Regions from separate parts of the Spirillospora sp. CA-108201 genome, predicted to be linked through region 4. Evidence: predicted binding sites of a transcription regulator. Region 4 holds the regulator's gene; each other region holds the start of a gene.
What was found. Region 4 encodes HrcA, which represses chaperone genes, less so after heat shock. Its sites were predicted from a motif close to TTGGCACTCTCNNNNNGAGAGTGCCAA; they were not measured.
Positions count from the first base shown of each region.

Region 1: a site for HrcA is predicted at 2,286-2,312, ahead of groL (chaperonin GroEL). Genes of this name have one in related genera too.
Region 2: a site for HrcA is predicted at 3,451-3,477, ahead of ACQEU6_RS22320 (FmdB family zinc ribbon protein). Genes of this name have one in related genera too.
Region 3: a site for HrcA is predicted at 1,933-1,959, ahead of groES (co-chaperone GroES). Genes of this name have one in related genera too.

Region 1 is NZ_JBNJNE010000001.1:4,801,970-4,807,878, forward strand. It holds gene ACQEU6_RS23110 (phospholipid scramblase-related protein) at 1-184, opposite strand, end outside; gene groL (chaperonin GroEL) at 526-2,154, opposite strand; gene ACQEU6_RS23120 (hypothetical protein) at 3,223-4,260, opposite strand; gene ACQEU6_RS23125 (MoaD/ThiS family protein) at 4,560-4,838, opposite strand; gene thrC (threonine synthase) at 4,854-5,909, opposite strand, start outside.
Region 2 is NZ_JBNJNE010000001.1:4,617,084-4,622,992, forward strand. It holds gene galU (UTP--glucose-1-phosphate uridylyltransferase GalU) at 1-60, opposite strand, end outside; gene ACQEU6_RS22305 (5-formyltetrahydrofolate cyclo-ligase) at 95-676, shown strand; gene ACQEU6_RS22310 (NAD(P)-dependent oxidoreductase) at 770-1,759, shown strand; gene ACQEU6_RS22315 (potassium/proton antiporter) at 1,863-3,347, shown strand; gene ACQEU6_RS22320 (FmdB family zinc ribbon protein) at 3,515-3,892, shown strand; gene ACQEU6_RS22325 (IS110 family RNA-guided transposase) at 4,291-5,490, opposite strand; gene ACQEU6_RS22330 (MMPL family transporter) at 5,731-5,909, shown strand, end outside.
Region 3 is NZ_JBNJNE010000001.1:7,135,078-7,140,986, forward strand. It holds gene ACQEU6_RS34385 (class I SAM-dependent methyltransferase) at 582-1,817, opposite strand; gene groES (co-chaperone GroES) at 2,084-2,392, shown strand; gene groL (chaperonin GroEL) at 2,478-4,100, shown strand; gene ACQEU6_RS34400 (sigma-70 family RNA polymerase sigma factor) at 4,314-5,006, shown strand; gene ACQEU6_RS34405 (hypothetical protein) at 5,003-5,854, shown strand.
Region 4 is NZ_JBNJNE010000001.1:3,336,451-3,342,359, forward strand. It holds gene ACQEU6_RS16245 (SigE family RNA polymerase sigma factor) at 312-854, shown strand; gene ACQEU6_RS16250 (hypothetical protein) at 851-1,534, shown strand; gene ACQEU6_RS16255 (16S rRNA (uracil(1498)-N(3))-methyltransferase) at 1,558-2,289, opposite strand; gene dnaJ (molecular chaperone DnaJ) at 2,389-3,522, opposite strand; gene hrcA (heat-inducible transcriptional repressor HrcA) at 3,523-4,533, opposite strand; gene ACQEU6_RS16270 (DUF3097 domain-containing protein) at 4,738-5,562, shown strand; gene hemW (radical SAM family heme chaperone HemW) at 5,604-5,909, opposite strand, start outside.

The DNA of each region.
Region 1 (5,909 bases), 1.5 Mb from region 4:
CGTCGAGGTTCGACTTGCCGGGGAACAGGCCGCGCATGACCGCGGAGTCGCCCTGGTCGTCGGTCGGCGCGGCGATCGCGAGGACGGTCCCGTCATCGTCGAGCACCTTGTACCGCGACTTGGCGAACGGTCCCCTGCGAGGCTGTTCGACCCTGAGCACCGGGGAGCTGAACACTTCGCTCACGTGTTCTCCTGCCTCGTGGCCGCCTCGGCGACCGCCTCACTGTCCACCTTGCCGGCGTCCACACCCTCGGTGGGACGCCTTCCAACCGGCGATCCTGCCAAGCGCCGGGCCCGCAGGGGAAGCACTTTGCGCGCCCGTCTCCGCCCGCGGCGGCCGCCCGGTCCGCGCCCGGCCCACTGACCTGCACCGGCGGCGGCGGAGGTGGCCGTCCGAGAAACATTCTTCTTTCGGCCCGGCGCGCCCCGAACATCCCCGGGGACATCCCGGGGACGCGGAAAGGGGCGGCCCCCGAAGGAACCGCCCCTCTCACACGCACCCGGAAGTGCGAACCGCGGACTCGCTCAGAAGTCCATGCCGCCGGCGTCGGGCATGCCGCCCGCCGGGGCCGGGTTCTTCTCCGGCTTCTCGGCGATGACGGCCTCGGTGGTCAGGAACAGCGCGGCGATCGACGAGGCGTTCTGCAGCGCGGACCGGGTCACCTTGGCCGGGTCGAGGATCCCCGACTCGAACATGTTGACGTACTCGCCGGTGGCGGCGTTCAGGCCCTCACCCGGGGTGAGGTTGCGGACCCGCTCCACCACGACGCCGCCCTCAAGGCCGGCGTTGACGGCGATCTGCTTCAGCGGCTCCTCGAGAGCGCGCTTGACGATGTTCGCACCGGTGGCCTCGTCGCCCGCAAGCTCCAGCTTGTCGAACGCCTTGGTGCCGGCCTGCAGCAGCGCCACGCCACCGCCGGGGACGATGCCCTCCTCGACCGCGGCCTTGGCGTTGCGGACGGCGTCCTCGATGCGGTGCTTGCGCTCCTTGAGCTCGACCTCCGTCGCGGCGCCGGCCTTGATGACCGCGACACCGCCCGCGAGCTTGGCCAGGCGCTCCTGGAGCTTCTCGCGGTCGTAGTCGGAGTCGGTGTTGTCGATCTCGGTACGGATCTGGTTGACCCGGCCCGCGATCTCGTTGGCGTCACCGGCGCCGTCCACGATGGTGGTCTCGTCCTTGGTGATGACGACCTTGCGGGCGCGGCCCAGCATCTCGGTCGTGGTGTTCTCCAGCTTGAGACCCACGTCCTCGCTGATGACCTGGCCGCCGGTCAGCGTGGCGATGTCGCCCAGCATGGCCTTGCGGCGGTCGCCGAAGCCCGGCGCCTTCACGGCCACGGACTTGAAGATGCCCCGGATCTTGTTGACGACCAGGGTGGCCAGGGCCTCGCCCTCGACGTCCTCCGCGATGATCAGCAGCGGCTTGCCGGACTGCATGACGCCCTCGAGAACGGGCAGCAGGTCCTTGTTCGCCGACGCCTTGCCCTGAACGATCAGGATGTACGGGTCCTCGAGGACCGCCTCCATCCGCTCGGGGTCGGTCACGAAGTAGTGCGAGATGTAGCCCTTGTCGAAGCGCATGCCCTCGGTCAGTTCGAGCTCCAGACCGAAGGTCTGGCTCTCCTCGACCGTGATGACGCCTTCCTTGCCGACCTTGTCCATCGCCTCGGCGATCATCTCGCCGATCTGCGGGTCGCCCGCGGAGATGGAGGCCGTGGAGGCGATCTGCTCCTTGGTCTCCACGTCCTTGGCGAGCTTGGACAGCTCCTCGCTCACCCGCTCGACCGCGGCCTCGATGCCGCGCTTCAGCGACATCGGGTTCGCGCCGGCGGCCACGTTGCGCAGACCCTCGCGCACCAGCGCCTGGGCCAGCACGGTGGCGGTGGTGGTGCCGTCACCCGCGACGTCGTCGGTCTTCTTGGCTACTTCCTTGACGAGCTCCGCGCCGATCTTCTCCCACGCGTCCTCGAGCTCGATCTCCTTGGCGATCGACACACCGTCGTTGGTGATCGTGGGAGCGCCCCACTTCTTCTCCAGCACGACGTTGCGGCCCTTGGGACCAAGGGTCACCTTCACGGCGTCGGCGAGCTGGTTCATGCCGCGCTCGAGACCGCGACGGGCCTCCTCGTCGAACGCGATCATCTTTGCAGCCATAGGCTCCAGTCCTCCCGGAACAAGGTGGCTTAGACGGATCGAGCCGACGCCCGCGACGGACGGCCTCGCCGACGACTTCCATTCCGCCGCCGGCCTGAGGCCTCATCGCCCCGACCCATGACTGTGTGAAGTTGTCACTCTCCACAGCAGAGTGCCAATGTTTGTTTAGCACTCTACCCCGTCGAGTGCAAGCGCCGTGCATCCTCGCCCGGCCAAGTTCGATCAACCTGGCCGGACCCGGCCTGACCTGCGCCCGGACGGTCCGAGGTCCGTCCGGCGCGTGTCGCCGCGGTGCACCGCTGGTGGTCGTGTGATGGCCGCCGCGTGCTCGGCACGGGCCGCCATGCTCACCGCGAGGACACCTCCGTTGTTCCGGAGCGCCAGGCAAGCATGGCGGAGGTCGTGGATCGCTCGGCGAGCGGTACGACGAGCCGGGCGGGGTGGCACGGCCGTCCCGTACCGGTCGTACGGCGAGGCCGATCTCGTCCGTTCAGAAGCGAAGCGGCCCCCGTGAGGGCCGCTTCGATCGTTGGAGCGTTCGCGATCAGGCTTGAGCTTCGCCTTTGGGATCACCGTACGGCGGAGGCGCGTCCACGGCCACGCGGTGGCCCGGTGACAGCGGCCCTGAGCGGTGGGAGCGACGCCCGGCGGGCGCCGGCGGGTGCGGAACGACCGCCGGGACGCCGGAGGTCATGGCGAACCATCCGGCGCGAGACGGGCGTTTCGCTCGCTGCCGGGATCGCGCGGGGGGCGCGCATTCATCGTCCGGGTGTCGGGTGCCATTGCATCGGCGGCGGTCCGTGGCGCCTTTTCCGAGGAGCCTTGTTCGTAGCCGGACATTGATGCCGCTTCATTCGATGCGGCGTCGTTTGCGGCGGCCCGGTGCACTGGGGTCACCACGGCCCGATGGGCCGCTTCTGTGGAGTATGGCGAATGGTGAGGATGTTCTTTCGTACCCGGGCAAAGGGCCGCCGCAAACGGGTCCGGACATTGGGCGGCCGCTCCGGCGTCGATGCGTGACCGGGCCGGAGCGGCCGTGGTGCTTCGAGCTCTGTCAGGAGCCGTGGTTCACTTCTTGGTGGACTCCTGCTCGGGGCCCTCGACCGCGTTGATCACGGTGTTGTGCTTCCCGCCGTAGAGGCGGGTGGAGATGGGACCGGTGATCGTCGCGCTGTTGCCGGCGTAGACGTTCGAACGGTGCGACCCGCTGAGGTTCGTGAAGATCGCGTCGCCCGGGCCCTCCTCGCTGTTGACGACGGGGCCGTTCTGGCCGACGGTCGCCTTCTTGACCGCGAAGATCTTCACCGGCTTGGGGTGGTCCCCCGTGGTGGCCAGCCGCTGCCCGGCCTGCGGAGCGTTGGCGTCGGCCTGCTGCTCCGGCGCGGCCTGCTGGGCGTCCTGCTGCGGGGCAGCCTGCTCGGCACCCTGCTCCGGCGCGGCCTGCTGCGCGTCCTGCTGCGGGGCAGCCTGCTCGGCACCCTGCTCCGGCGCGGCCTGCTGCGCGTCCTGCTGCGGGGCAGCCTGCTCGGCACCCTGCTCCGGCGCAGCCTGCTGCTCGCCCTGCTGCGGAGCGGCCTGCTGCGCGTCCTGCTGCGGGGCAGCCTGCTCGGCGTTCTGCTGGGGAGCAGCCTGCTGCTCGCCCTGCTGCGGGGCGGCCTGCTCGGCGCCCTGCTCCGGCGCGGCCTGCAGGGACTCCTGCTGCGGAGCGGCCTCCTGCTTCGGAGCGGCCTGCGCCTGCGGAGCAGCCTGCTGCTCGGCCGCCTGGTGCTCGGCCCCCTTGGCCAGAGCGATCTTGGTGGCCTCCTGCTCGGAGCCCTCGACGCTGGTGACGGCCGTGTTGTGCTTCCCACCGTGGAGCTTGGTGGTGATGTCACCGGTCTTCACCGACTTGTTCCCGATCACCGGCGCCGCCTTGGGCGACTTGGAGATGTCGGTGTAGATCAGGTCGCCCGGGCCCTTCTCGGTGATGTACGAGGGGCCGTTGTGGCCCACGTACGCCTTCTCCACCTTGTAGAAGTTGATGTCGGCCATGGCCGAGGGAGCCGCGAGGACGGCCGCTCCCATCGTTATGCCGGTCACGGCCATCGTGCGCAAAATGCGCTTCATGCCTTTCCTCACTCTCGTATGCCGATCGGCGCCCCACGGAGCGCCACTCCGGGATCAATCTTCCAGGAGGCGGCCACCGAGAAACCCAAGTGGAGGAGAGGTGGTGATCAAGATCAAAGCCGGGAAACTGGCGCTGACCCAAGTTTTATCCATACTCTTTTGGACGGGCGTGAACGAACAGTCACCCAATCCGGCATCCACCAGGGCAATGCCCTTCCAAAGAAGGGGGAATCGGCCAGATGTGAAAGGAAAAGCCCCGGCACGGTGGACGTGCCGGGGCGTGCGGGACGAGACGGGCGTCAGCCGCCCGCCACCGCGGGGATGATGGAGATCTGGGCGCCCTCGGGCGTCGGGGTGTCGAGGCCCTCCGCGAAGCGGACGTCCTCGTCGCCGACGTAGACGTTCACGAAACGGCGGATCTTGCCCGCGTCGTCGAGGATGCGGGCGGATATGCCGGAGTAGCTGGCCTCAAGGTCGGCGACGACCGCGCGCAGGGTCGCGCCCTCGGCCTTCACCTCGGACTCGCCACCGGTGTAGGTCCGCAGGATCGTCGGGATACGGACGGACACGCTGCTCATGCTGCTCCTTCGTTCTCAGGCGAGGCCCGCGGCGCGGAACGCCTCCAGGGACGGGGCGATGTTCGCCGACGGCGCGACGACCGGGGCGACGGCGTCGAGCGTCTTCAGGCCGTCCCCGGAGTTGATGATCACGGTCTCGGCGCCGGGGTCGAGCGCGCCGGCCCCGACCAGCTTGCGGAGGGTCGCGACGGTGACGCCGCCGGCCGTCTCGCCGAAGATGCCCTCGGTGCGGGCCAGGAGCCGGATGCCCTCGACGACCTGCTCGTCGGTGACGTCCTCGACGGCGCCGCCGGTGCGGCGGGCGACGTCCAGGACGTAGGGGCCGTCGGCGGGGTTGCCGATGGCGAGGGACTTGGCGATCGTGTCGGGCTTCACCGGGCGGATGACGTCATGGCCGGCCTTGAACGCGGCGGCGACCGGGTCGCACCCGGCGGCCTGGGCGCCGAAGACGCGGTAGGGCTTGTCCTCGACCAGGCCCAGCTTGATCAGCTCCTGGAACGCCTTGTCGATCTTGGTGAGCTGGGAGCCGGACGCGACCGGCACGACGATCTGGTCCGGCAGCCGCCAGCCGAGCTGCTCGGCGATCTCGTAGCCGAGCGTCTTGGAGCCCTCGGCGTAGTACGGGCGGACGTTGACGTTGACGAACGCCCAGTCCTCCTGCTCGCCGGCGATCTCGGACGCGAGCCGGTTGACGTCGTCGTAGTTGCCGTCGACCGTCACGAACGTCCCGCCGTAGACGGCCGTCGTGATGATCTTCTGGGACTCCAGGTTCGACGGCACGAACACCGCGCTGCGGATCCCGGCGCGGGCCGCCGCCGCGGCGACGGCGTTGGCGAGGTTCCCGGTGGACGGGCAGGCCAGCACCTTGAACCCCAGCTCGCGGGCGGCGGCGAGCGCGACGGCGACGACGCGGTCCTTGAACGAGTGGGTCGGGTTGCCGCTGTCGTCCTTCACCCACAGGCTCTGCAGGCCGAGGCTCTCCGCGAGGTTGTCGGCGCGGACGAGACGGGTCAGGCCCGGCTCGGTGTTCGGCGTGTCGGCGACGCCCGGCGGGACGGGCAGCAGCCCGCG
Region 2 (5,909 bases), 1.3 Mb from region 4:
TCGGGTACCGAGGCCGGCCGCCGGGACGACCGCTTTGAGCACTGGTGCAATGTCGGCCATATACACGACCCTAGCCATCCACGAGGACCACAGCGTGCACCCCATCGCCACGAAGACAGCCCTCCGGGCCGAACTGCTCGCACGACGTGCGGCGATGCCGCCCGAGACGCGCTCCGGCGCGGCGCGCCCCCTCCGGGACGCGCTGCTGTCGGTCCCGGAGGTGGAGATGGCCGGGACCATCGCGGCATATATCTCCATAGGCGACGAGCCGGACACCCGGAGCCTGCTGTTCGCGCTGTGGAAGCGCGGGACGTACGTGCTGGTCCCCCGGCTGCTCCCGGACGGCGACCTCGACTGGGCGTCCTACGAGGGGCCCGACTCGCTCGTCCCCGGGGCCCGCGGGTGCCTGGAGTCGTCCGAGCCGCCGCGCGGCCCCGGCGCGGTGGCCAGCGCCGACGTCGTGCTGGTGCCCGCGGTGGCGGTCGACCGGACCGGCCTGCGCCTCGGCCGCGGCGGCGGCTCCTACGACCGGGCGCTCGCGCGGGTGGGCCCGGCGATCCTGACCGCGGCGCTGCTGTACGACGGGGAGCTGCTGGACGGCGTGCCGGGCGAGCCGCACGACCAGCGCGTCCGGGCGGCGGTGACGCCGTCCGAGGGGCTGGTCCGGCTGGGCTGACCTGCCCGCCGGCGAGGTCCTCCTCGTAGAGTGAGGAGGCCGAAGATCGTGGATGGGGGGACGCGGTCGAGCACGCCTGACGGGAGGTACGAGATGACGGCGCCGTGGCGGATCCTTTCCCTGCCCCCGATCGCTGACGAGATCGTCCGGGGGTTGTTCGCGCCGCTGGGGGACGCCGCCGAGGTGGCGTTCCCGAAGACCAGGGACCGGGCGGGCCTGCTCGCCGCGCTCGCCGGCGCCGACCTGGTGATCGGCGACTTCGCCGGCCGGCTGGCTCTGGACGCCGGGGCCGTGGCGGCGGCGGGGCGGGTGTCGTTCGTCCAGATGCCCGCGGTCGGGGTCGACAGCATCGACGTCGCCGCGTGGGCCGCCGCGGGCGTGCCGGTGGCGAACGCGGCGGGCTTCAACGCGCGCGGAGTCGCCGAGTGGGCGGTCGGCGCGGCGTTCGCGCTGTGCCGCAACCTGGCGCGGGGCGACCGGGCCGTCCGCGCGGGCGGATGGCCGCAGATGGAGATGGCGGCGCTCGGCCCGCGCGAGATCCACACGCAGCGGGTCGGCGTGGCCGGGTTCGGCGCGATCGGCGCCGAGGCGGCGCGCCTGTTCGCGGCCCTGGGCTGCCCCGTCTCGTACTGGACGAGGCGGCGGCGTCCCGAGGCGGCGGCGACGTACCGGGAGCTGGACGACCTCGTGGCGACGTCCGACGTCCTCGTCCTCGCCCTGCCGCTGACGGAGGAGACAAGGGGGCTGATCGGTCCGGAGCGTCTCGCCCTGCTGCCGGACAGGGCGCTGCTGGTGAACGTGGCCCGCGGCGGCATCGCGCCCGACGACGCCGTCCTCGCCGCGCTGGAATCGGGACGTCTCGCCGGGGCGGCCCTGGACGTGTTCGAGCAGGAGCCCCTCCCGGAGGAGCACCCGCTGCGTTCGCGCGAGGACGTCCTGCTGTCGCCGCACACGGCGGGGGCGTCGGTCCAGTCGCAGCTGAACCTGCTCGGGACGGTGCGCGACAACGTCACCGCGGCCGTGCAGGGACGAGACGTACAGAACGTAGTGAACGGGCTCAAACCGCAGGTCATCCGGCGATAGCGGCCATCTCAGACACGCCATCCCTCAACTGTAAATATGCGATTCGCCCGTGAATCTGTAGGATTCCTAAACGATCAACTTTGACGACCCCGAAGGGTGGGATGTGCACCTCGACATCTGGCTACTCCTCGGGGCCGTGCTCGTACTCAGCGCCATCATCGCGGTCCGGCTGTCGCACAAGGCAGGCCTTCCCACGCTGCTGGCGTACATGGGCCTCGGCCTTCTCATCGGCGAGTCCGGCCCCCTCCACATCCGGTTCGACAACGCGGAGCTGGCCGAGACGCTCGGCCTCGCGGCCCTCGTGCTCATCCTCGCCGAGGGCGGCGTCACCACCAGCTGGCGGCGCGTGCGGCCCTCGGTGCCGGCCGCGCTCAGCGTCTCCACCCTCGGCACCCTGATCAGCATCGTCGTCGTGGCGCTCGCCGCCATGTGGCTCGTCGGCATGGAGTGGCGCCCGGCGTTCCTGCTCGCCGCCGTCCTCGCCCCCACCGACGCGGCCGCGGTGTTCTCGGTGCTGCGGCGGCTGCCCCTGCCGTCCCGGCTGACCGGCCTGCTGGAGGCCGAGTCCGGCTTCAACGACGCCCCCGTCGTGATCATCGTGGTGACGCTCAGCGCCCACACCGCCGCCCCCAACATGGCCGAACTGCTCGGCGTCATGGTCTACGAGCTGGTCGCGGGCGGCATCGTCGGCGTCGCCATCGGCTGGCTGGGCGCGCAGGCGCTGCGGCGCGTCGCGCTGCCCGCGTCCGGCCTCTACCCCATCGCCGTCCTGTCGCTGTCCATCGGCTCCTACGGCGCCGCCTCCCTGATGCACGCCAGCGGGTTCCTCGCCGTCTACGTCAGCGCCCTCGTCCTCGGGAACGCGCGGCTGCCGCACCGGCCCGCCACCCGGGGCTTCGCCGAGGGCGTCGGATGGCTCGCGCAGATCGGCCTGTTCGTGATGCTGGGCCTGCTGGCCGACCCCGGCGACCTCCCGGGCCAGATCCTGCCGGCGCTCATCATCGGCTTCATCCTGCTGCTGGTGGCCCGCCCCCTGTCGGTCGTGATCTCCACGATCGGGTTCCGGCTGTCGTGGGGCGAGAAGCTGTTCGCGTCGTGGGCGGGGCTGCGGGGCGCCGTCCCGATCGTCCTGGCCACCATCCCGATGGTCGCGGACGTGGAGCACGCCGACCGGCTCTTCGCGATCGTCTTCAACATCGTCGTCGTGTTCACCCTGCTCCAGGGGCCGACGCTGCCGCTGGCCTCGCGGCTGTGCGGCCTGACGAGCGACGAGCAGACCCGCGAGCTGGACGTCGAGGCCGCGCCGCTGGAGGAGCTGCACGCCGACCTGCTGGAGGTGCGGATCCCCGCCGACTCGATGCTGAGCGGGGTGGAGATCTTCGAGCTGCGGCTGCCGCCCGGCGCCTCCATCACCCTCGTCGTGCGGGACGGCGCGAGCTTCGTGCCCGAGCCCACCACGCCGCTCCAGGCGGGCGACACGCTGCTGGTCGTGACCACCGCCGAGGTGCGCGAGGCCACCGAGCGCAGGCTGCGCGCGGTCAGCCGCAAGGGCAGGCTGGCGGGCTGGTTCGGCGAGAAGGGCCAGTGACCCGGGATCCGGGGCGCGCCGGGACCTCGCGGCGCGCGCGGGTCCCGCAGGACGCCGCCGGGGAACATCCCGGGGGCGAATCCTGTTCGACGCATGGGTACCATTAGCAGTCGTCTAGAGTGAGTGCCAGTCCGGCCTGTGCCGGGTTGAGTCAGCGAGGAGGAACCGTGCCGACGTATCAGTACGTTTGCACCGAGTGCGGCGAGCCTCTAGAGGTCGTGCAGAAGTTCAGCGACGACGCGCTGACCGACTGCCCGGCGTGCAGCGGCAGGCTCCGCAAGGTCTTCTCCGCCGCGGGGATCATCTTCAAGGGCTCGGGCTTCTACCGCACCGACAGCCGCGGCTCCGGCAAGTCGCCCTCGACCGCGGGGGCCTCGTCCAACGGCTCGTCGAACGGGTCGTCCGGCGGCTCCTCCGGGGACTCGGGCGGTTCCTCGGGCGACTCCGCCAAGTCGGACTCGTCCGCGAAGTCCTCCGACTCGTCGTCGTCCTCGACCGGCAAGTCGTCGACCGGCAAGTCGTCGTCCTCCGAAAAGGTCGCCTGACCTTCTAGGCATCTCCGCAGCGCACCGGGGGATCCGGCCGGGTCCCCCGGCTTTCGTCATGCCCGGAAGCCGTCGCCTACATCTCCAGGCGTAGGCGGCGGCTTTCGTTTGCCTCGAAAGACGTAGCGCAGGTCCGTCCCAACGCCGGAGGCGCGGCCGCATCCCTTTCGCGACCATGGAGGAGACAGGGAGCGCCCCCCGGCCCGGAGGACCCCTCCCGTCGCACGGCCCGATTGCCCGAAGCGACGCTTCCCTGATTTCGCGATATTACTTGACACCTCTCGCTCAACGAGAGACTCTGACGGCGAACGCGACATATCTCGATTTTCGCCCGGTGCACACAGGAGAGGATTCCCAATGAGGTTGTCAACCCGACGCCGTAACCGATCGTGAGCGGTTCAGGCTGCTGTGGTCAGTTTCAGGGTGGGTGCAGCCATGTAGACGCGTCCGTCTCTGAGCATCGCCCACAGCACGTTGACTCTGCGGCGGGCCAACGCGAGCACGGCCTGGATGTGCTTCTTGCCCTCGGCCCTCTTGCGCTCGTAGAACGCTTTGGAGGCGGGACAGCAGCGGATGCTGACCATGGCGGACATGTAGAACACTCGCAGCAGGCGGCGGCTGTAGCGCCGGGGCCGGCGCAGGTTGCCGCTGATCTTGCCCGAGTCCCGGGGTACCGGCGCGAGTCCCGAGACACCGGCCAGCCGGTCCGCGCTGCCGAACGCGGCCATGTCGCCGCCGGTGGCGGCGATGAACTCCGCGCCCAGGAGGGGGCCGATGCCGGGCAGGCTGGTGATCACCGCGGCGTGTTCGTGCTCGCGAAACCGGGCCTGGATGGCCGCGTCGGTCTCGGCGAGTTCGGCATCCAGGGCGATCACCTCCTCGGCCAGGCGCTCGACCACGGCGGCGGCGGTCTTCTCGCCCGTGACCGTGGTGTGCTGGGCCTGGGCGGCCTCGATCGCGGCCAGGGCCACGCGGGCAGGGTTGCGGACCTTGCGGGCCCGCAGCCATGTCTCCAGCCGGGCCTGGCCGATCTTGCGCAGCGAGGTGGGGGTGCGGTAGCCGGTGAGCAGTGTCAGGGCGGCCTTGCTGTTGCTGTAGTCGAAGGCGCGCTCCAGGGCGGGAAAGTAGCCCAGGAGCTGGTCGCGCAGCCGGTTGATGGTCCGGGTGCGATCGCAGGCCAGGTCGGTACGGCGGCCGGTGAGGATGCGCAGGTCCGTGGCGATCTCGTCGAAGGACGCGATCGGGTGCAGGTCCCGGCGCATGCGGGCCTGGTCGGCGATGATGAAGGCGTCCTTTGCGTCGGTCTTGCCGCCGCCCCGGTAGGCGCCGGAGGCGTGGTGGACGGTGCGCCCCGGGATGTAGACCAGGTCCTGGCCGTGGCCGAGCAGCAGGGTGATGAGCAGGGCCCCTCCACCGCTGTTGAGGTCGATCGCCCACCGCAGGTCTTCACCCAAGGCGTTGGCCTCGGCGATGAGGCCCAGGATCTCGGCTTCGTCGTTGACCACCTTCCTGGACAGCAGCCGGTTGCCGTCGGGGTCGATCACGGTGCAGTGGTGGTGGGTCTTACCCGCGTCCACACCTGCCCAAATGCGTGGCATCGGGCTCCTCCGTCGTCGCAGCTCACATGGGGGTCCCGCAGACGACCGCGCCGTCGTGTCCTTACACAGCGATCTGTTCGCGCATCCCAATCAGCGGTCGGGTCGTCTTGGAGCGCCAGGCGGCCAATCCTCTCAAGCCACCCAGGTGGCAAACCCATGAAAGCCATACCTGGCGCTCCCGGGGTCCTCCCAACCCTACGGACGGTCAGGAACGAACACCCAGGAAGAAGGTAAGGAACCATGAGCGCACCTAGCCCGGCTCCCCCGAGGCCGCGGACACACCGCCTGGCCGGACTGATCGCCGGACGGCGCACCAAGTGGGCCGTCCTGGCCCTGTGGGTCGTCCTGCTGGCCGCTCTCGGCCCCCTCGCCGGCAAGCTCGGCGACGTCGAGAAGAACGACGCGGCGTCCTGGCTGCC
Region 3 (5,909 bases), 3.8 Mb from region 4:
AGAGCGCGGCTAAAACGGGTAGCAGAGAAGATTGCGAGTTCTGCGGAATGCGCCTGTTATCCGACTAGACGGGATAGTGAGTATCGCCGAAAGCATGGCGAATTTCCCGCTTCAGGGTTATTGCCCATCTTGGGGGGAGATGTGGGCGGGCGGTGGCGGGCGGTGCGGGACGGGTCCGGCGTTCCGGGTGCCGTTCTGTCCGTACATCTCGTCCAACATGGGCAGTTCCCGAACCGCGCGGACGCCTACACCGCCCCGACGCGTGTGCCGCCGGCGTCATGCGGAAGGGCGTGTCCGGGGCCTTTTCGGGAGGGCTTTTGGGGAGCCGGTGCCCCCGCGGGTGAACCTGCCTTGGTGTTTCCGCGCCGGTTGATCTCCGCGCACCGATTCCCGCGCCGCGCCGCGCCGTTGCCGGGCGGCCGCAATCCCTGGTGCGCGCAATGCCGGAAAGCGCCGATGATTTGCACCGCCGTGGCGCGTCGCGCCCTCCCGCTTGGCGTTGCGCCGCCGAGGGGAAGATCTTTGGGCAGGGTTGCCGGGCGGCGCCCGTTCCGGGCGGGTCCGGCCGGGCGGCCGGCCGGTCAGGCCCCGGAGGCCGGCCGCGTCAGCAGGGCGACGGGGTCGCGTCCCACGCGCGTCACCACGAGGGTCAGCTCCCCGGCGCCGCGTCCCGCGCGGCGCCCCCCGAAGCCGAGGTCGCGGCGGAGCCGGTCGACGTCGACGGCGGAGCCGCGCTTCTTGACGGTCAGCACGCCGACCTCGCGGCGGCGCAGTTCGGCGCGCAGCCGCTTGACGGAGAACGGCATCACGTCCTCCACCTCGTAGGCGGAGGCGAACGGCGTCGGGCGCAGCTCGTCCGACGTGACGTACGCGATGTGGGGGTCCGCCAAGCCGCCGCCGACCAGATCCGCGACTTCGCCGACCAGGTGGGCCCGGATCACCGCGCCGTCTGGCTCGTACAGGTAGCGGCCCCACGCGCGTACGTCCGGGACGTCCAGCCCTTGGGGAGTCAGGGTCCACATCTGGGGCTCGTCCTCTGAGAACCGGGTGTCGGACGACAGGAGGGTGGCCCGCCGTCGCACGTCGCCGGCCAGCCCGCCCAGCCACAGGGCCGCTTCCTTGACGTCGCCTCCGACCGAGACCCACTCGGCCTCCGCGTCGTCCGGGACGGCCTCGTGCGGAATGCCGGGCGCGACCTTCACGCAGGCCGCGGGCACCTGGCCGGCCATGGCCAGGACGACGTCGAGCGGAGGCTCGTAGGAACGGGGATCGAAGACGCGGCCCCGCGCCGTGCGCCGTCCAGGATCGGCGAAGACCGCATCGAACCCGGACGGGTCCTCCTCGGTGGCGTCCCCCACCCGGACAGAGGCGAGACCGTCCAGCCCGAAAGCGGCCACGTTGGCGCGTGCCACCTCGGCGGTCAACGGGTCCAGTTCCACGCCTTCGCCGACGAGGCCCGCGCGCGCTCGGGAGATGAGGTCTGCGCCTATCCCGCACCCCAGCTCCAGCACACGCGCGCCGGGCAGCCGGTCCGCGAACCGTCCGCCGCGGTGGGCCGCCACGCTCGCGCGGGTCGACTGCTCAAGCCCCGCCTGCGTGAAGTACATGCGGTCGGCGTCCGCCCCGAACTTGGCCCGGGCCCTTTCCCGCAACCGCACCTGCGTCAGCGCGGCGGCCACGAGCGACGGTTCGTGCCGCTCACGCAGCCGCGACGCCGTGGCGAGCAGGGCGTCCTCGCTCACGTCCGCCTCGGCCGTCTCCCTGAGGAGCGCCTGGCCTGAGGGGGTGCGCAGGGACCGGAACGACGCGATGTCCATAGGGTGGAAGCTAGTGGCAGAGCCGGAGAGCGGCGCCCGGTGAACAACCGGAGACGGCCGCCGGGCGGGCCCGTGTCCGTGTTGACGGGGTCACGGGCACGGAATAGTCTCACGACTGGCACTCTCAAGGGTAGAGTGCCAAATACAGCGACGAAGGTCGGTCTGGCACCCGCGACGGCAGGCCGGTCCAGGGTCGCCTCTTCTGTCACATGTGCTGGCCGGTCATCCGTGGCCGGCCGAGGACCAATCGAAGGGGAGGTCAGATCGTGACGACCGCCACCAAGGTTGTCCTCAAGCCGCTTGAGGACCGCATCGTCGTCCAGCCGCTTGAGGCCGAGACCACCACCGCGTCGGGCCTGGTGATCCCGGACACCGCCAAGGAGAAGCCCCAGGAGGGCACCGTCCTTGCCGTTGGCCCGGGTCGCGTCGACGACAAGGGCGAGCGCGTCCCCGTCGACGTCAAGGTCGGCGAGGTCGTGCTCTACAGCAAGTACGGCGGCACCGAGGTCAAGTACAACGGCGAGGACTACCTCGTCCTCTCGGCCCGCGACGTGCTCGCGGTCATCGAGAAGTAATCACCGAGACGTGATGCACCCGCCCCGGTCGGCGCCGCCTTCGGGCGGCCCGCCGGGGCGGATCGCGTGAAAGAGGAGTATCCGCATGGCGAAGATCCTGGAGTTCGAGGAGGACGCTCGCCGGGCTCTTGAGCGCGGCGTCAACGCTCTCGCGGACGCCGTCAAGGTGACGATCGGCCCGCGCGGCCGCAACGTCGTCATCGACAAGAAGTTCGGCGCGCCGACGATCACCAACGACGGCGTCACCATCGCCCGCGAGGTGGAGCTGGAGGACCCCTACGAGAACCTCGGGGCCCAGCTCGCCAAGGAAGTGGCGACCAAGACCAACGACATCGCGGGCGACGGCACCACCACGGCGACCGTCCTCGCCCAGGCGCTGGTCCGCGAGGGGACCCGCAACGTGGCGGCCGGCGCCTCGCCGCTCGCCCTCAAGCGCGGCATCGACGTGGCCGCCCAGTACGTCTCCGACCAGCTGCTGAAGACGGCCCGCGAGGTCGAGGAGAAGAGCGAGATCGCGCACGTCGCGACGATCTCCGCGCAGGACCCGCAGATCGGCGAGCTGATCGCCGAGGCGTTCGAGAAGGTCGGCAAGGACGGCGTCATCACCGTCGAGGAGGCCCACACCATGGGCCTCGAACTGGAGTTCACCGAGGGCCTCCAGTTCGACAAGGGCTACCTGTCGCCGCACATGGTCACCGACCACGAGCGCATGGAGGCCGTCCTGGAGGACGGCTACGTCCTGATCGTGGACGGCAAGATCTCCAACGTGCAGGAGTTCCTGCCGCTGGCCGAGAAGGTCGCCCAGACCAAGAAGCCGCTGCTCGTGGTGGCCGAGGACGTCGAGGGCGAGGCGCTGGCGCTGCTGGTCGCCAACAAGATCCGCGGCACCTTCCTGTCCGTCGCGGTCAAGGCTCCCGGCTTCGGCGACCGCCGCAAGGCGATGCTCGGCGACATGGCCACCCTGACGGGCGGCCAGGTCGTCAGCGAGTCGATCGGCCTCAAGCTCGACTCGATCGGGCTGGAGGACCTCGGCCGCGCCCGCCGGATCACCGTCACCAAGGACGCCACCACCGTCGTCGACGGCGAGGGTGCGGCGGACGAGGTCACCGCCCGGATCAACCAGATCAAGGTGGAGATCGAGAACAGCGACTCCGACTGGGACCGCGAGAAGCTGCAGGAGCGCCTGGCCAAGCTGGCCGGGGGCGTCTGCGTGCTGCGCGTCGGCGCCGCCACCGAGGTGGAGCTGAAGGAGAAGAAGCACCGCCTGGAGGACGCCATCTCGGCGACCCGCGCGGCGATCGAGGAGGGCATCGTCTCCGGCGGCGGCAGCGCGCTGGTGCACGTCGCCAAGGAGGGCTTCGGCGCCCTCGGCCTGTCCGGCGACGAGGCCACCGGCGCCGAGGCGGTCCGCCGCGCGCTGCCCGAGCCGCTGCGCTGGATCTCCGAGAACGCCGGCCAGGAGGGCTACGTCGTCGTCTCCAAGGTGGAGGAGCTGCAGGCCGGGCACGGCTACAACGCCGCCACCGGCGAGTACGGCGACCTGATCGCCCAGGGCGTCATCGACCCGGTGAAGGTCACCCGCTCGGCGGTCACCAACGCCGCCTCCATCGCGGGCATGCTGCTCACCACCGAGGTGCTCGTGGTCGACAAGCCGGAGGAGGCCGAGGAGGCCGCCGGCGGCGGCCACGGTCACGGTCACGGCCACTGAGAACGGCCGACCGGCGGGCTCGTCCCGTCCGGGGAGCGTAGGCGAGACCCCCGTCCGTCCGGACGGGGGTCTCGTCGCGTGAGGGGACGGGCGAAAGTCCGCCACGCGCGGCAGCACGATGACCACGACGTGTAGTAATGCCAGGTTCGCTCCCGCACTGTGACCATTCCGTTGTAGAGGACAGTGGAGACACGCCCGGGGGTGCTGGGCATCATGCTTGACGTGACCGAGGGATGCTTCGCCGGGACCATGACCGCGCGCGCTGCCGAACCCTCGAACGGGCCCGCCCCTCCCGCACCTCGCGACACCGCCCGTTCGGCGCGGGCGCTGCGCGCCGCGGACGCCGGCGACGGCGACCTCAGGGAGCTGACCCATCTCGCCGTGCAGGGCGACCCGGGCGCGATCGAGATCCTCATCGCCGAGGTGCGCCCCATGATCGTCCGGTACTGCCGGGCCCGGCTCGGCCGGGTCTCCGGGCAGTACCACATCGCCGACGACGTGGCGCAGGAGGTCTGCATCGCCGTCCTGTCGGCCCTGCCCCGCTACCGGGACATGGGCCGGCCGTTCGCGTCCTTCGTCTTCGGCATCGCCTCCCACAAGATCGCGGACGCGCTGCGCAGCGCGGTCCGCGCCGCCGTGCCCACCGAGGACCTCCCGGACGGTCCGGACGACCGTCCGGGCCCCGAGGAGACGGTGGTCCGCTACATCGAGGCGCAGCGCGCCCGCGACCTGCTCACCCGGCTGCCCGAGCACCAGCGCGAACTGGTGCTGCTGCGGGTCGTCGCGGGTCTGTCGGCGGAGGAGACCGGTAATGTGCTGGGCATGTCCGCGGGGGCGGTACGGGTCGCGCAGCACCGGGCACTGGCCCGGCTCCGCGCGATGGCCAGAGAGGAGTCGATCGCTTGACGGAGCGCGGCCCCCTCACCGGCCTGCGGGGCGCCCCGGATCCGGACGAACCCGCCCGCTCGGGCGACGCCCCGGCGCAGGCGCCGCCGTCCCGCCCGCCCGCCGTCCCGCCCGCGGACCTGTCCGCGGTGCGCCGTACCGACGCGCTCTTCGAGTCGCTGGCGGCGCGGGACGCTGCCGGTTCCGCGGCCCCCGCTGACGAACCCGCCGAGGGCCCCGCCGCGGACGCCGCCGAGGCCCGCCGCGCCGCCCCGCCGGACGACGACCGCGACCCCGCGGTGCGGCTCCTGCGCGCGCTGATCGTCGACGTCGACGACCAGACCTGCGACGCCCCCGGACCGCCGGCCCCCTCGGGCCCCGGCCCGCGCCGCCGCGGGCCGCGCACCATCGTGGCGCTGGGCGTGGCCGGCGCCGTCCTCGCCAGCAGCGGCGTCGCGGCCGCGGGCGGCGGCGTCGCCGACCGCACCGCCGCCTCCCCGGCGCCGAGCGCGTCCGGCGCGGCGGAGGAGGCGGACAGGACGGCCGACACCGACGCCGGCACCCTCCAGCGGCCGCGGCCGCCCGTGCGGCCGGCCCCGGAGGCGGGACTTCCCGCCGCGCGCACCCAGCCCGGCGACCCGGGACGCGGGGAGAAGAACCGGCAGTTCAGGCGGCGCCTGGAAGGGCCCTTCCCCCGGCACCTGCCGCGCCGTCCCCAGCGCAGGCAGGAGGCTCCGACGATGTTCGCCGAGCCGGTCGAGAAGCCCGGCGCGCAGCCGGTCGCCGACCCGCGGCCCCGCCTCGACGACCTGCGCCGGATGGCCCGCAAGCGCGCCCTCGACCACCAGAACCGCCTCACCGAGGACTGACGGCGAGATCCTCGCCGGCGTTCGCGTGGCCGGACGGCGCGGTCAGACCGGCGGG
Region 4 (5,909 bases):
CGGTGATCCTATCGGGGCCGGCCCCGGCATGGATCGACCGCCCGCGCCGGACGGGTTTTCATCGATCGACTCCCCGTAGCGGTCGGCACGACGGCCCGTCACTGGCTAAGGTTGTCAGCTCAGGCGTAACCCCCTGGTTCGCAAGGCGTTGCGGCACATCTCGCCCCGGCGGGAACGCCCGGATCACGTCGGTCGGACGCGACCGTCCGAATGGGCGGCGGGGGGCCGGCAAAGGCGGCGGATAGGTGACCGAGGCAAACCAGGACATGCCCTTTCGTAAACCGAGCGACGAGGGTGCGCGTCCAACTGACGTGACCGAGACCCTCGTGGCCAGGGGCGCGGCGGGCGCGGTGGCCGCCGCCTGGGACGCCGATCAGGCGGTGACCGCCCTCTACAGCGCCAACTACCGTTCGCTGGTGCGCCTGGCGGCGATGCTCGTCCGGGACGCGGGGACGGCCGAGGAGGTCGTGCAGGACGCGTTCGTCGCGATGCACGGCGGCTGGCGCCGCCTGCGCGACCCGGACAAGGCCCTGTCGTACCTGCGCCAGTCGGTGGTCAACCGGTCGCGATCGGTGCTCCGGCACCGCGCCGTCGTCGAGAAGTACGCCCCCAAGGGCCTGCCCGACGCGCCGAGCGCGGAAGCCGGGGCCATCGGGGAGCTGGAACGCTCGGCGGTGATCGACGCGCTGTCCCGGCTCCCCGCCCGCCAGCGGGAGGCGCTCGTCCTTCGCTACTACGCCGATCTGTCCGAAGCGGAGATCGCTAGCGCGATGGGCATCTCCCGCGGCGCCGTGAAGAGTCATACGGCGCGCGGCATGACCGCGCTACGCAACGTCCTGGAGCAGTTCTCATGACCACCGACCCCCACGACGAGCACGGCGAGATCCTCCGCCGCGCCCTGCACGCGGAGGCGGACTCGGTCAACCCCGCGGGCGACGGCCTGGAGCGCATCCGGGCCCGCGTCGCCGACGGCCGGCGCCGCCGGTTCGGCCTCGGACGCCTCGGCCCGGCGCGCTTCGGGTTCGACCGCTTCACCGTGAACTGGGCGCGCCCCCTCCTCGCCGTGGCCGCCGCCGTGCTGATCGCCGGGCTGGGCGTGACGGCGCCGCAGACGATCGACCTGATCCAGCAGTCGGTCGGCAACAGCAGCCAGTCGGGCGACGGGGGCGACGACAACGCCGGCGACCGCACCGGCCCGGGGATCGACCCCCAGTTCCCGGTCCCGTCGTCGCCGGGCGGCAGCACGTCCGGCGAGCCGAGCACCTCGGAGACGCCGAGCACCAGTTCCTCGCCGGGGCTGTCGTCGTGCCGCATCCCCTCGCCGGGGGCCTCCGCGGCGGGCGCGACCGCCACGTCGGCGCCGCCGACCACGCCGTGCCCGAGCGAGACCCCGACGCACGCGCCGCCCACCACGCCGGCGCCGCCCACCTCGACGACGCCCGAGCCGCCGACCAAGCCGACCGAGCAGCCGACGCCGACGGAGACGAGCGAGCCCGCGAAGACCACCGAGCAGGGCGCCGCCAGCACGCCGTGACCGGCGCCGGCCGGGCCCCGGCGCTACCAGCGGCCGGTGGCGGCCAGCAGCACGCTGGCCGCCGCGACGCCCGCCGTCGAGGTGCGCAGGACGGTCGGGCCGAGCCGCGCGGGCCGCCCGCCCGCGACGGCGAAGCGTTCCAGCTCGTCCTCGCTGATCCCGCCCTCGGGGCCGACCACGAGGACGATGTCGCCCCGCGCGGGCGGCTCCACGGCGCTCAGCGGCGCCTCGGCCTCCTCGTGCAGGACCAGGGCCAGGGACGCGCCGGCGATCCGCTCGGCGACGTCCTCGGTGGTCTCCAGGTCCGCCACCTCGGGCAGCCGGCTGCGCCGCGCCTGCTTGCCCGCCTCGCGGGCGGTCGCGCGCCAGCGGCCGAGGGCCTTGTCGCGGCGCTCCGGGCGCCAGCGGGTGACGCAGCGGGACGCCGACCACGGGACGATCCCGTCCACGCCGACCTCGGTCATGGTCTCGACCGCGAGCTCGCCCCGGTCGCCCTTCGGGAGGGCCTGGACGACCACGAGCCGGGGCGCGGGAGGGGGCTGCCGGTGCCGGGCCAGCACGTCCAGCGTCAGGGACGCCCGGTCGGCCTCGGCGACGACGCACTCGGCCAGCAGGCCCTCGCCGTCGGTCAGGTCGACCCGCTCCCCCTGCCGCAGCCGCCGCACGGCCGCCGCGTGCCGGCCCTCCGGCCCGTCCAGCAGGACGCGGTCGCGCTCCAGCGCGCCCGTCCCGGCGAGAAAGACCGGCGGGCTCACCCGAGCCGCCCAAGTGCGGCCGAACCGACGCCGCTCATCGCTGCCACCTGCTCCTCATTCGCCGCGGCGGCCCTCCTGGTAGGCCGCCGCCACCGCGCTTCAGTGCTGGTTGAAGACGTCCTTGAGACGGGAGAACACGCCGCGCTGCCCCGGGGCGAACCTGCCGGGCGGGCGCTCCTCGCCGCGCAGCACCGAGAGCCGCCGCAGCAGCTCCTCCTGCTCCTCGTCGAGCCGGTTCGGCGTCTCCACGTTGACGTGGATCATCAGGTCGCCGCGACCGCTCTCGTTGAGGTGCCGGACGCCCCGGTTGTAGAGCGTGATCACCTGCCCCGACTGCGTGCCGGGCTTGATGTCGACGCTCTCGGCGGCGTCCAGCGTCTCGATGGTGACGCTGGTCCCGAGCGCCGCCGCCGTCATCGGGATCTCGACCGTGCAGTGCAGGTCGTCGCCCTCCCGCTCGAAGATCGGGTGCGGCTTCTCCACGATCTCCAGGAACAGGTCGCCGGGCGGGCCGCCGCCCGGACCGACCTCGCCCTCGCCGGCGAGCTGGATGTGGATGCCGTTCTCCACGCCGGCCGGGATCTTGACCTTGACGGTGCGCCGGGTGCGGACCCGGCCGTCGCCGGAGCACTCGGTGCACGGGTTGCGGATCACCGAGCCGAAGCCGCCGCACGCCGGGCACGGTCGCGCCGTCATGACCTGGCCGAGGAACGAGCGCTGGACCTGCTGCACCTCGCCGCGGCCGTGGCACGTCTCACACGTGTCCGGGTGGGTGCCGGGCGCGCAGCCCGAGCCCTCGCAGGTCGCGCAGGCGACCGCCGTGTCGATGGACAGCTCCCGGGTGGTGCCGAACGCGGTCTCGGCGAGGTCGAGCTCGACCCGCAGCGTCGCGTTGCGGCCGCGCCGGGCGCGCGACCGGGGGCCCCGCGCCGTCGACGTGCCGAAGAAGGCGTCCATGATGTCGCTGAACGGGAACCCGGCGCCGCCGAACCCGCCGGCGCCCGCCCCGCCCGCGGACGCGAACGGGTCCGCGCCGAGGTCGTACATCTCGCGCTTCTTGGGGTCGGAGAGCACCTCGTAGGCCTGGGTGATCTCCTTGAACCGCTCCTGGGTCTCCGGATCCGGGTTGACGTCCGGGTGGAGTTCCCGCGCGAGCCGGCGGTAGGCCTTCTTGACCTCGTCGGCGCTGGCGTCCCGCCGGACGCCCAGGGTCGCGTAGTAGTCGTTCGCCACTTACGACCCCGCCAGGATCTGTCCCACGTAGCGTGCCACTGCCCGTACCGCTCCCATCGTGCTGGGGTAATCCATGCGTGTCGGCCCGAGCACTCCCAGCCGGGCCAGAGTGAGGTCGCCCACCCCGTAGTCGGCGGCGACGACCGAGGTCGACTTGAGCCCCAGGTCGGGGTTCTCGGTGCCGATCCGCACCGTAACTGTAGAGGAGTCGCCGGTCTCGCCGAGCAGCCGCATGAGGATCACCTGCTCCTCCAGCGCCACCAGCACCTCCCGCAGGCTCTGCGAGAAGTCCACGGCGGCGAGGTTGGCCGCCCCGGCGAAGACGATCTTCTCCTCGTGCTTCTCGACGAGCGTCTCCAGCAGCACCGACAGCACCGCCGCCGCGACCGGCCGCTCGTCCGGGCCCACCCTGTCGGGCAGGTCCGCCACGGCCGCCGGGACCTCCCCGAGGCCGAGCCCGTCCAGGCACGTGTTGAGCAACGCCCGCAGATGGCCGATCGATTCCTCGGAGATCTGCCCGGTCTCGATGACGCGCTGCTCCACCCGGCCGGTGTTGGTGATCAGGACGAGCAGCAGCCGCCCCTCCGCCACCGGCACCAGCTCCACGTGCCGCACCGCCGAACGGGTCAGCGACGGGTACTGCACCACCGCGACCTGCCGGGTCAGCTGCGCGAGCAGCCGCACCGTCCGGCCGACGACGTCGTCGAGGTCGTAGGCCCCGGACAGGAACGTCTCGATGGCGCGGCGCTCGGCGACCGACAGCGGCTTGATCGTGGACAGCCGGTCGACGAACAGCCGGTAGCCCTTGTCGGTAGGGACGCGTCCCGCGCTGGTGTGGGGCTGGGCGATGTAGCCCTGCTCCTCCAGCACCGCCATGTCGTTGCGGATGGTCGCGGGCGAGACCCCGAGGTTGTGCCGGTCGGCCAGCGCCTTGGAGCCCACCGGCTCGTTGGTGGAGACGTAGTCCTCGACGATGGCGCGCAGGACCGCGAGCTTCCGGTCGTCCAGCACGGTGTCACCTCCTTCGTCCGGCCGGTCCGTGCTACTGGCACTCCTTGCTTTCGAGTGCCAAGTCTACGGCCCGGAAGGCTCGGCTGGAGCGCCCCCGCACTCTCCGCATGGCTGCGCGATCCTATCCGGCCGGGAAACCCGCGCCACGCCGAGGAACGCGGGGCGGCGCCGTCCGGGCGCCCGGCCCGGTTAATGTGCGGATCTGTGCGGAGTAAGAACTACGGAAACGACGTACTGGCCGGCGACTGGCGCAGGCCCCGCAAGGGCCGGATCCCCGAGGTGCCCGCCGAGCCGGGCCTGGTCGCCGAGGATCCCGACAGCGGTTTCTGCGGCGCCGTGGTCGGCTGCGACAAGTTCGGCGTCACCCTGGAGGACCGGTTCGGCAGGCACCGCGTGTTCCCGCTGACCAAGTCCGGGTTCCTCATCGACGGCAGGCCGGTCACCCTCGTCCGGCCGGCCGCCGCGCCCGCGGGCCCCGCGCGGTCCGCCTCGGGCTCGATCGCCGTCCAGGGGCTGCGGGCGCAGGTCGCCAAGGAGAGCCGCATCTACGTGGAGGGCCTCCACGACGCCGAGCTGGTCGAGAAGATCTGGGGCCACGACCTGCGCGTCGAGGGCGTCGTCGTCGAGTACCTCGAAGGCGTGGACGACCTGCCCGCCATCGTCGAGGAGTTCGCCCCCGAGGAGGAACGGCGGCTCGGCGTCCTGGTCGACCATCTCGTCGAGGGGTCCAAGGAGTCGAGGATCGCCGCCCGGGTCGCCTCCCCGCACGTCCTCGTCGCCGGCCACCCGTTCATCGACATCTGGGAGGCCGTCAAGCCCGCGGCCGTCGGCATCCGCGCCTGGCCCCGCATCCCCCGCGGCGTCCCCTGGAAGGAGGGCGTGATCGCCGAACTCGGCTGGGGCGACGACACGGGCGCCGCCTGGAAACGCATCCTCGGCTCCGTCAGCACCTACACCGACCTGGAACCCGTCCTCCTCGGCCGCGTGGAAGAACTCATCGACTTCGTGACTGCGCCTTCCCAGGGGTAGCGCCCCCTGGAACCCCCCGTCACGGGCCGGGCCGGCGCAGGTCAGGTGAGGGCTCGGACCACTGCGTCGGCCAGGAGGCGGCCTTTGAGGGTGAGGACGGCACGGCCCTGCTCGTAGGGGGCGGGCTCGATCAGGCCGTCGTCCATCGACGTGCGGGCGGCCTCGTCGTCCAGGAGGTGGGTGGGGCAGCCCTGGGCCAGGCGCAGTTCCAGCATGACGCGTTCGATGTGCCGGTCCTCGGCGGTGAGGACCTCCCGGGCGTGGGCGGGGGTGGTGCCCTCGGCGAGGCGGGCGGCGTAGGCGGCGGGGTGCTTGACGTTCCACCAGCGCGTGCCGCCCACGTGGCT